3 regions of the Labrenzia sp. CP4 genome follow, and region 2 is predicted to be linked to each of the others. Evidence: riboswitches for the same ligand, from Rfam matches in the RefSeq annotation. Region 2 holds a riboswitch; each other region holds the start of a gene.
The links. Region 2 has a riboswitch for cobalamin ahead of cobU (bifunctional adenosylcobinamide kinase/adenosylcobinamide-phosphate guanylyltransferase). Riboswitches for the same ligand answer to the same signal wherever they lie in the genome.

Region 1 (3,268 bases), 780 kb from region 2:
ATAGGTAAAGCGGATCGTGCTCGTGTCGAACTCGTAGCCGCCGCCAAGGCCGAGCGAATAGGCTTCCTCGTCGAAGGCGATGGAGTGCTCGATGTTGTCTGCAAGCCGGCGGATCACGATGCGCGGCAAGCCGTCTTCGCGCTCCAGCCGCGTCATGAAGGACTTGTAGACGCAATGCGACAGGATCAGGCATCCTGCCTTGTGGGGCACAAGATCGGACCAGTTTTCGCGGCCGGGATTGCCTTTCGGCGCAGTGACGATCATGAAGTCCTCGGCGCCGCCTGCGTTGGTCAGGATGTAGAGTGTGTCGCCGTGATCGTCGATGGAATACTCGATACCGGTCTCGCGCTCTGCGACAAGCACCGGTTCGGCGGTCGGGTCGGTGGCCGGGATCATCCAGACTTCGGACGTCTCGTGATCGTGAATGTCGATGACGATGGTGTCGCCGGACTGGGTCTTGCCGACTCCCATGAAGAAGCCGGCATCCTTTTCCTCGTAGACGAGAACGTCGCTCGCAGGGTCGGAACCGACTTCGTGACGGAAGAGTTTCGAGGGCCGGTGGTTGGCGTCGAGGCGAACGTAGAAGACATAGCGGCTGTCTTCCGAGAAGACGCCGCCGCCGCCCGTGTCCTCGATGGCGTAGTCGAAATCCTTGGCAGACTGGGCGTCGCGCAGCTTCAGTGAATAATATTCCGAGCCCTTGTCGTCATAGGCCCAGGCGATGAGCTTGTGATCCGTCGACTGGCTGACGCCGCCGATCCGGAAATATGCCGTTCCTTCGGCTTCCTTGTCGCCATGGAGAAGAACCGTTTCCGCGCCACCGTCACGCGGGGTGCGAAAGAAAACCGGTTGCTGGCCGCCGGTTTCATACTTGAGGCCGTAAGCGAAGGGCCCGTCGGGCGCAGGAACCGAGCTGTCGTCTTCCTTGATGCGGCCGCGCATCTCCGCAAAAAGCTTCTCCTGCAGAGCCTTCGTCGGTGCCATCTGCGCTTCGTGATAGGCATTTTCCGCTTCCAGATAGCTGCGGATGTCGGCATCCAGCACGGACGGGTCCTTCATGACCTCCTGCCAGTTGTCCGCCCTCAGCCAGGCGAAGTCGTCCTGGCGGGTAATGCCGTGGGTCTCAAGGGTGAGGGGGCGCGCTGCGGCGCGCGGGGGAAGGGCATCCTGTTTCATGGATCGGAGGTAAGATTTTTGAGCCTTGAAGGCAAGGGTCAATCCTGCCGAGGCGGCTGGGCGTTTCCGCTTGCAGGCAATCCTGTCGTGCTTTCAGACAAGAGCGGCGACCCGCAAAAGTCTTTGACATTTTTCAGGCGTTCGCGCACTTAGGAAGAGATGGTTCCCGACTCCGAACTCCGGACCGGGATTAAAAGGGAACACGGTGCGACGAGCCCGAAAGGCTGCAAATCCGTGACTGCCCCCGCAACTGTGAGCGGTGAGCAAACCTGAAAGCGCCACTGGGGAGACCCCGGGAAGGATCAGGCAAGCAATGACCCGCAAGTCAGGAGACCTGCCATTTCACCTTAAACCTTAACCCGGGCGGGGTGCCCCGGAGGAGTGAGTGACATGGCCAATCGGCACCTGCCGGCAAAGTTGCACATTCGGTTCCTGACTGCCCCGCGAAATCGCGGAGGGCGATATGAACCGGAAATTTTCTGCTGAATTCTCAAGACTTGCCAACCTCCTGACCGAGGCTGATCCGCTGGCGACGCGCGCAGCACGCGCGATGGTTCCGGATGGGCTGCAAAAATCTGTTGTCAGCAAGAACATAGGTAATGTAATAACATTACATGATGATTGTGCCAAACGTACCCGATCCGGCCGTGCCCAGTGCAACGAGGAAAGCAATGCCTTTGCTTTTCCGCAGCCTCCTGTCGGTTCACTGGCAGAAGCCGTGGAGGCGCGTCATGGGCAATGATCCGCACAAGATATTTGTTTGCACGACCTGTCGTCACAATGGGCAGACTTGCCATCCCGGATATGGGCTGATCTGCAAGCTGAAGAGTGCAATGGCACAGGCAGTGCCTGTTGTTGGAGACGAATTCGAAATCAGTGGAACAGCCGACATGGAGAGCTGTTCGAGACCTTGCACGCTGGCATTCAAGGCCACCGACAAGGCGATCTACCTCTTTGGGGACATTGAGGACGATACGGACATCGATGACCTTGTCGACTACGCCAATCGGTATCGCCAGATTGAAAATGGATGCGAGGTGACCGAGGAAAGCCACGGCAAGCGCTGGAGCGCATCGCAAGGCCGGCTTCCGGCAGCGATGATCGTTTCGGAAGCAGACGCGACGGCGTTCTCATGACGGGGGTCGATCTGTTTGTCCGGGAGGTCAGCTGGAAGACGGGGCAGGGCAAAACCATTCTGCATCCGCTCAGCTTCGATCTGCCTGCCGGTGAGGTTCTTGGAATTGCCGGCGCCAATGGTGCCGGCAAATCCACCCTGTTGCGGCTGCTCTATCGCTTCCTGAAACCGAAAACGGGCGAAATCCTTCTGGATGGCACGGACCTCTGGCACATCAGTGCCAGGGAGGCTGCCAAAACGATCGCCGCCGTGCTTCAGGAGCAGCCGACCGACTTTGCCTTGTCCGTGCGCGAGATCGTCACACTCGGTCGGCGTCCCCATGCAACCGGTATTGCCGGCGCAGGCAAGCGGGACGCCGAGATCGTCGATGACTGTCTCGGGAAAATGGATCTGCTGTCCTATGCAAAAAGAGCCTTCGGCACATTGTCAGGGGGGGAAAGGCAACGGGTGATGGTGGCCCGGGCGCTGGCGCAAGAACCAAGGCTTCTGGTGCTGGATGAGCCGACGAACCATCTGGACATCCGTCATCAGCTCGAGATCGTCGAGCTGATTGCCGATCTGGACATTACCATTGTCACCAGCCTGCACGACCTCAACCTGGCAAGCCGTGTCTGCGACAAGGTCTTGCTGTTGCATGAGGGCCGACTGGTTGCCCAGGGAATGCCGGAGACGGTGCTGACCCCCGGCAACATTGAGCAAGCCTATTCGGTACAGGTCCGTCTGGAGCAACTGTCTGCCAGCCGCGAGCGCTACCTGACCTTCCATCTTTGAATTTCTGGAGACTTAAAATGAAAAAGATTGCCCTGAGCCTCGTGCTCGCCTTTCTGTCTGTACCGGCAATTGCGCAAACGACCGTGGAAAGCTGCAACCGCACAGTGACCTTCGACACGCCGCCCAAAGCAGCCGTTTCGAATGACGTCAACCTGACCGAGATGATGCTGGTACTGGGCCTGCGCG
Region 2 (3,268 bases):
AGCGCGGAATCACTGTTCTTGAATGAATGCAGCAGGCCGCACCGCTCCATGTCACGCTTGAATTCCTTCGAGATGACCGAAGTTTCGCGTTTCGTGAAAGTCCAATTGATGTTGATGTTCTCGTCTTCCTTGGCAACCACCCGGTGGTACCAATGTGGAGGCAGATAGAGAAGATCACCTTCCTCCAGATCGAATTTGTAGAATCGCTTGTTCCGCAGCAATCGCTCTTCGTCTTTCAGTAGAGAGAAGTTGGTGAACGGGTAGCACGGTAACGGTGTTTCGGGCGAAACCAGTACCCATTCCTTACGGCCCTTCACCTGAACTGTAATGACATTCTCGGCGTTGGTATCGTAGTGGAACTCTGTCCGGTTGTTCCTGCTGTTGATCCAGAATCTCCAGGCAACGGAGTCTTGCATTATCCGATCGGACGCGAGGATCTCCTTCAGGAAATCCGGCATCTCGATATCTTGTTCGAGTACGGGGGAGCGGCTGACGAAAAAGACACCTCTGTCGCGGACCTTTGGCAGTGTATGGAGTACTGCTCGTAATCGGCCGGATTGCCACCTTTCCCGCGCGGGCCAGTTTTTCGCTAGTCCCTTTATCAGCAGGGGCTGTTCCTTGTCGCAGTAGGCTTCAAGAAATTCGGCATAACCTGGTGCTGCGGTTACGGTGGCAATGGTGTGTGTGTTGTCGCCGCTCATAAAAGGTACCACGCATTTGAAGATTTGCGGGTTCGGGGGCGCTGGATTTAGCTGCGATTTTCCATGATGCTCCCTTTGGAAAAATCACGATAGGAGCAACCTGGAGCTTTATCAAGAAGCGCTATTCAACAACGCAGAGCCACTGGAGGCGCGATCTTCGTTATAAACGTAGCCAGGAAATGTTGTTTAGGAAGATGGTGCGGAACGTTACTGCTGCGAAAGACGCGCTCGCATCAAATGGCTGTCTATTTTTGAGGCGGTGCAGATTGCTGCAAGATCGCATGTGAATAAGATCAATCCGGACACTGAACAGTGTTCCAGTCTTCAGAAATGCAGCATTCGGGAGGATTAAGAAGAGGTGGTGATGGCTCCCCAGGCCGGACTCGAACCAGCGACCCAGCGATTAACAGTCGCTTGCTCTACCAACTGAGCTACTGGGGATCACCACGCTCGGGGCCAGCGCGTTGCCGCCCCGTCGATGGAGATGCGTATATCAAAGGCTTGATCCGTTTGCCAAGCCCCCGAGGGCGTTTTTTTCATCAAGCCGTCATTTTTTTTGATCTCAGTGTGGAAAACTCGATATATTTCAGATGGCTAGGCGTTCTGTCGAGCTTGGAAAACCCTACGTTTCGCGACGATTGGAACACCCCGGGCAGGCTAAATCGGCTGTGCCTTTTTCTGACTTTGTCGCAATAAGGCGTCCGTGTTGACTGCCTGGCCGATTTTCAAGGTTAGTCGTCAGCGACTTTCTGCTGCTTGTGTCGGCCTCAAGATACGTTTAGGAAGAAACCGACGGTTCCGGAAAAGGCCTTGCCTGATCCGGATGAAACGGGAATCCGGTGCGGTCTTTTTCAAGTCCAGATCCGGAGCTGCCCCCGCAACTGTGAGCGGTGAGTGGCTGTACGAAAACCACTGGCGTCCTGATGGGGCCGGGAAGGGGTACAGACCGCGCTGAGCCGCAAGCCAGGAGACCGGCCGTCACATTGTCAACCCTATGGCGCTGTCGGGCGGACGGCTGGGAGAAGGAATGACGCATTCAAACGGCGAGAGGACGACGCTGGTCCTCGGCGGTGCCCGCTCCGGAAAAAGCCGGTTCGCGGAAAAGCTTGTCCATGAAACCGGTCTGCAAAAAATCTATGTCGCGACTGGTGCTGCCCACGACGATGAAATGGCCAGCCGGATCGCCGCTCATAAAGATCAACGTGGCCCGTCCTGGCTCACCGTGGAAGAACAGCTCGAACTTGCGGCCGTGCTTGAAAACGAATGCAGGCAAGACCGGGTGGTTCTTGTTGACTGCCTGACCCTGTGGCTGTCGAACCTGCTGTTTGCAGACAAGGACATCCCCGCCGAAACGGCGCGGCTTTGCGCGGTTCTGAAGGATCTTCAGGGGCCGTGCGTTTTCGTTTCCAACGAAGTTGGTATGGGGATCGTGCCGGAGAACCGTCTGTCGAGGTCGTTCCGCGATGTGCAGGGACGACTGAACCAGGATATGGCGCATAGGTGCCAACAGGTCGTCTTCGTTGCTGCGGGCCTGCCGATACTTTTGAAACCCACATCACAACCGGATATCAAATTATGACCACTTCATCCCTGCAGCCGGGCGCAAAAATTCCGGCAACGATCGTCACTGGGTTTCTCGGAGCAGGCAAGACCACGCTGATCCGCAATTTGCTTACCAATGCCAATGGCAAACGCATTGCCCTTATCGTCAACGAGTTTGGGGACATGGGCTTCGACGGATCCCTGGTGAATGGATGCGCTGATCCCGATTGCGCCGCGGAAGAGGTGGTTGAGCTTACCAATGGCTGCATATGTTGCACCGTTGCCGACGATTTCCTGCCGACCATGGAAATGCTGCTCGCGCGGGACAATCCGCCGGAGCATATCGTTATCGAAACCTCCGGCCTGGCTCTGCCGCAGCCGCTCGTTCGGGCCTTCTCCTGGCCGAGCGTCAAGCCGAAGGTAACGGTAGATGGTGTTGTCACGGTGCTGGATGCTGCTGCACTCGCCGAAGGCCGGATCGCACTTGATGAAGATGCACTTGCCGCGCAGCGTGCCGCCGACGAAGCTCTTGATCATGACAGTCCGGTTGAAGAACTCTTCCACGACCAATTGCGTTGCGCAGACCTCGTCGTTCTGAACAAGGCTGATCTCGTCTCTGAAGACGCCTTGAAGCAGGTGCATGAGAAAATCGCCGCCGATGTTCGTCCGGCGGTTCATGTGGTGACATCCGAAAAAGGCACGCTTCCGATTGAAGTTCTGCTCGGCAGGGGCTCTGCTGCCGAAGACGACATGGCTGATCGGCACGAGCATCACCACCATCATGATGACCACGACCACGATCACGATGATGATGATCATGATCATCACCATGACGACCATCATCACGATCATCACCATCACGACGATTTTGAAAGTCACGTGCTGGCAGTCTCGTCTTTCGCCAGCCTGAAAGATGCAGAGGCAAAGGTTCTGGAAGCCATGGCGCAAAAAGGCGTCCTGCGTATCAAGGGGGCTGTAAAAATCGAGGGCAAGGCAGCGCCTGCAATGGTTCAAGCTGTCGGACC
Region 3 (3,268 bases), 970 kb from region 2:
CGGCATCGTGTTCCTGGCAGCTCCCTTCGCACTCGGCTTCACCGGCCTCGACTTCGCCTATTACCTGATCAACGCCATTGCCGTTCTGACAGTGGTCAGCCTTGCCAAACCGCAGGAAACGGTTGCTCAGGCCGCTTGACAGCCCCCGTCAACGCACAATGACACCGGCCCTCACGCCGGTGTCTTTTTTTGAGCTGCAATCCGGACGATCTGCAAATCCTCGGGAACTTGCGAACATGGAGACGCCTGAGCTTCGGACGCAAGGTAGAGACACCGGAGCAAATCCGGTCTTCAACCTTCAAACCCTTTCAGGAGTAGAACATGTCCTTGATGAAATCCGCCATTGCCGCCACGCTGCTGTCTCTTGCCGCTCTCTCTGCCCCGGCAATGGCCGCGGACGAATACAACACCTCCAGTGGCCTGACGGCCGCCGGCAGCCCGCTCGGTCTTCATGGTGTCGATCCCGTGGCCTTTGTCAGCCTGGGCAACCGGATTGACGGAACCGCGCAATATACGGCCGTCCACGACGGTGTTGCCTATTACTTCGCATCCCAGGAAGCCATGGATGCCTTCACCGCGCATCCGGATCAGTACCTGCCGCAAAACGGCGGCTTCTGCACCTTCGGTGTTTCAGTCGGCAAGAAGTTCGACGGCGATCCGCAGTTCGCGGCTGTTGTAGACGGCAAGCTTTATCTGTTCCTGAACGAGGCCATCTTCCGCGAGTTCCAGAAAGACCAGTCCGGCACGATCGCCAAGGCGGAAGCCAACTGGAAGAAGATCCGCTCCACCGAGGCAACGAAGCTCTGATTGTTCGTTGTCAAGGCGTCGGAACGACAAACAATAAGGGCGGCCCCAGGGCCGCCCTTCGTGACTTGATTTCGGCAAAAGCCCGAAGACTTAAGCCGCGTTGTGCAGCCGATTTTCGAAAGCAAGGTTCCGGGTCAGCGGTGCCAGTGTCTTGGCAGCGGCCAGAACAGCCAGATCAGCCAGCGGCTCGCCCAGGATCACCAGCATGTAGGCAAAGCCGAAGGAACCGACGGAAGCCATGTTCTCGGCACCGAAGCCCTGGCCGTAGAATGCCCAGAAAGCAACCCAGCCAACGATACCGGCCTGGAACGTGGTGGAAAGAGCCAGTGCCTGAACGTAGGAAACGTCAACATAGGCGGTCTTTTCCGGAATGATGCGGTTTGCCAGCATGCTGACAGCCCACAGCGGCACGAGCAGCGTGGTGACGTTGATGCCGTACTGCGGCAGGTCGAAAGGAGCAACCAGCGTCCCCTGGAGCAGAAGGCCTGCAGCAAGGCCGATTGCTGCCGGACCAGCGCCGAACATCAGGAACAGGGTGGAGCCCAGGATAAAGTGCACTTCGGAAACACCGACCGGGTAATGCGGCAGGATTTCGAAGAAGCAGAATACGGCAACCGTTGTGATGACGGAGCGGACGGCAAGGCTGAGAACGCCGCTTTTGCGGATCGTGTCGAGAGCCATTTTGCCCAGAAGGCCGAAGGAAGCAGCCGCGGTACCGTAGCTGAGTACGATTTTGGCACCGTCGACGATGCCCGGTTCGATATGCATGTCATTTCTCCTTTGCGCACCCTCCGTGCGCGAGCAGATGGTGTGAACCGGCCCCGATGGGACCGCTGGATGGCAGGTTTCCTGGCTCGCGAGTCTCTGCGCTGCCCGCCTTCCCGGATCGCTCCAGTGGCTTGAAGGGCTTTGCTCGTCGCATACAGTTGCGGGGGCAGCCACGGTATTGGTCCCTGTTGGGTACGCCTCACCGTGTTCCCATTTCATCCGCCCTTACGCTTGTTCGGGCGAAACCATCGCATCGTCTAGATTTGCAAGGATTGGCGATATTCTGCAAGCGAATTTTCGCCATATTCGGTCTGAATACGACATTGCACCGAAATTTTGCCGCCTGAAGATCCCCTTCCAAATCAACCGGATCAGCATCACCTACAAGCTTCAGATCTCAAAAAACTTCTTCAGGAAATTGCGTCAGCCACCTGAAAAATCTGACCTTTGAAGCATCCAATCAAAGATGAAAATCAAAACCTTTGTTTATTAAACTTTTCTGTATTTAGGGTAATTGTGATTTTTACTTGCAGAAACCCTAACGAAAGATAACTTCACTCGCATACAAAGCACATCATGAGAGTTTGCAATGCCCTTTACCAAATTGGGAACGCTTATCGCTGGTGTCGTCTTTTTCCTTGGCTGCATTCAGCTGGCACTTCTTGCCGGCGTAACTCTTGGTGCAGTCACTGAACCAAGACCGGGTTTTTTCCTTGGCAATTTGACACGCGAACAGGCGCTGGACAGCGGACTATTGAAGATCATGGCCGCCGTGGCATTCGGCGTGATCACCGAGATCAGCCGCTCGGTTGAAAAGAAGTAGACCACAACCAAAGACTTGCCGCAGGCGGTGACCTGTGAAAGTCTTCGGCCATGTTGAAATCGATTCCCCTGACCGCTCTCGCGGTATCTCTCCTTGCTGCCACCGTCACTCCTGGCTGGGCGGCACCTGACAAGCTGTTCGGCGCCATCAACGAACGTCTGTCGTTCATGCAGTCGGTTGCAGCCTGGAAAGCGGATAACGACAAACCTGTCGAGGATCTGCCGAGGGAAAAGGTGGTGCTGGATGCTGCCCGCGAAAAGGCAGTCGAAAACGGCCTGTCGGCTGACAATGTCACCTTGTTTTTCCAGGCGCAGATAGATGCGGCCAAGGACATTCAAACCTGCTGGATCGAACGCTGGGAGAGCGGCGAAGCTCGTCCGCAGAACGTACCCGACCTGATCAAGGATGTCCGTCCGGAGCTGTTGCGCCTCGGCAACGAGATCCTGACGCTACTCGCAGAAAGCCCCGTCGAGGCCTCTGACCAGCAGGCCTTCACGGAGGCGCTGACCGTGGAATGCCTGTCCGACGGATCAAAGAGCGCTCTGTTTGAAGGTCTGGTCGACGTACACGACTAGACACATACGGCCATCAGGACATCCCTCATCGGAGTTCAGGAGGCTGCCTGCCTCCAGGGCTCGGCCACAGTCGCCACTTCTTCTCGCTTCATGACCATTCGCGAGAACTCGCTAAACGGCACCGCCGGGCTCCACAAGTAGCCCTGGCCGAGCGTCCCGCCCCACAGATTGATGTAATCCATCTGCAACTGGGTCTCGACCCCTTCGGAAACTGTGTTGAGATTGAGCTGCCTCGCCAGCATCAGGATCAGCTCGACGATGGTCCGTCGATCCTCACAATTGGCAATGTCCATGA

Region 1: it holds a riboswitch for cobalamin, as region 2 does, so the genes downstream of both, ACP90_RS28230 (hypothetical protein) here and cobU (bifunctional adenosylcobinamide kinase/adenosylcobinamide-phosphate guanylyltransferase) in region 2, are expected to answer to the same signal.
Region 3: it holds a riboswitch for cobalamin, as region 2 does, so the genes downstream of both, ACP90_RS10895 (energy-coupling factor ABC transporter permease) here and cobU (bifunctional adenosylcobinamide kinase/adenosylcobinamide-phosphate guanylyltransferase) in region 2, are expected to answer to the same signal.

The regions. Positions count from the first base shown of each region.
Region 1 covers NZ_CP011927.1:2,531,117-2,534,384, forward strand. Annotated here, with positions in the region: gene ACP90_RS11750 (S9 family peptidase) at 1-1,176, opposite strand, end outside; cobalamin riboswitch at 1,320-1,533, shown strand; gene ACP90_RS28230 (hypothetical protein) at 1,640-1,918, shown strand; gene ACP90_RS11755 (DUF1636 family protein) at 1,908-2,312, shown strand; gene ACP90_RS11760 (ABC transporter ATP-binding protein) at 2,309-3,082, shown strand; gene ACP90_RS11765 (ABC transporter substrate-binding protein) at 3,100-3,268, shown strand, end outside.
Region 2 covers NZ_CP011927.1:3,314,318-3,317,585, reverse strand. Annotated here, with positions in the region: gene ACP90_RS15370 (cupin-like domain-containing protein) at 1-701, opposite strand, end outside; tRNA gene ACP90_RS15365 (tRNA-Asn) at 1,067-1,142, opposite strand; cobalamin riboswitch at 1,478-1,696, shown strand; gene cobU (bifunctional adenosylcobinamide kinase/adenosylcobinamide-phosphate guanylyltransferase) at 1,729-2,280, shown strand; gene cobW (cobalamin biosynthesis protein CobW) at 2,277-3,268, shown strand, end outside.
Region 3 covers NZ_CP011927.1:2,346,410-2,349,677, reverse strand. Annotated here, with positions in the region: gene ACP90_RS10905 (hypothetical protein) at 1-139, shown strand, start outside; gene ACP90_RS10900 (YHS domain-containing (seleno)protein) at 322-807, shown strand; gene ACP90_RS10895 (energy-coupling factor ABC transporter permease) at 898-1,575, opposite strand; cobalamin riboswitch at 1,629-1,840, opposite strand; gene ACP90_RS10890 (hypothetical protein) at 2,165-2,398, shown strand; gene aroQ (gamma subclass chorismate mutase AroQ) at 2,449-2,973, shown strand; gene ACP90_RS10880 (EAL domain-containing protein) at 3,009-3,268, opposite strand, start outside.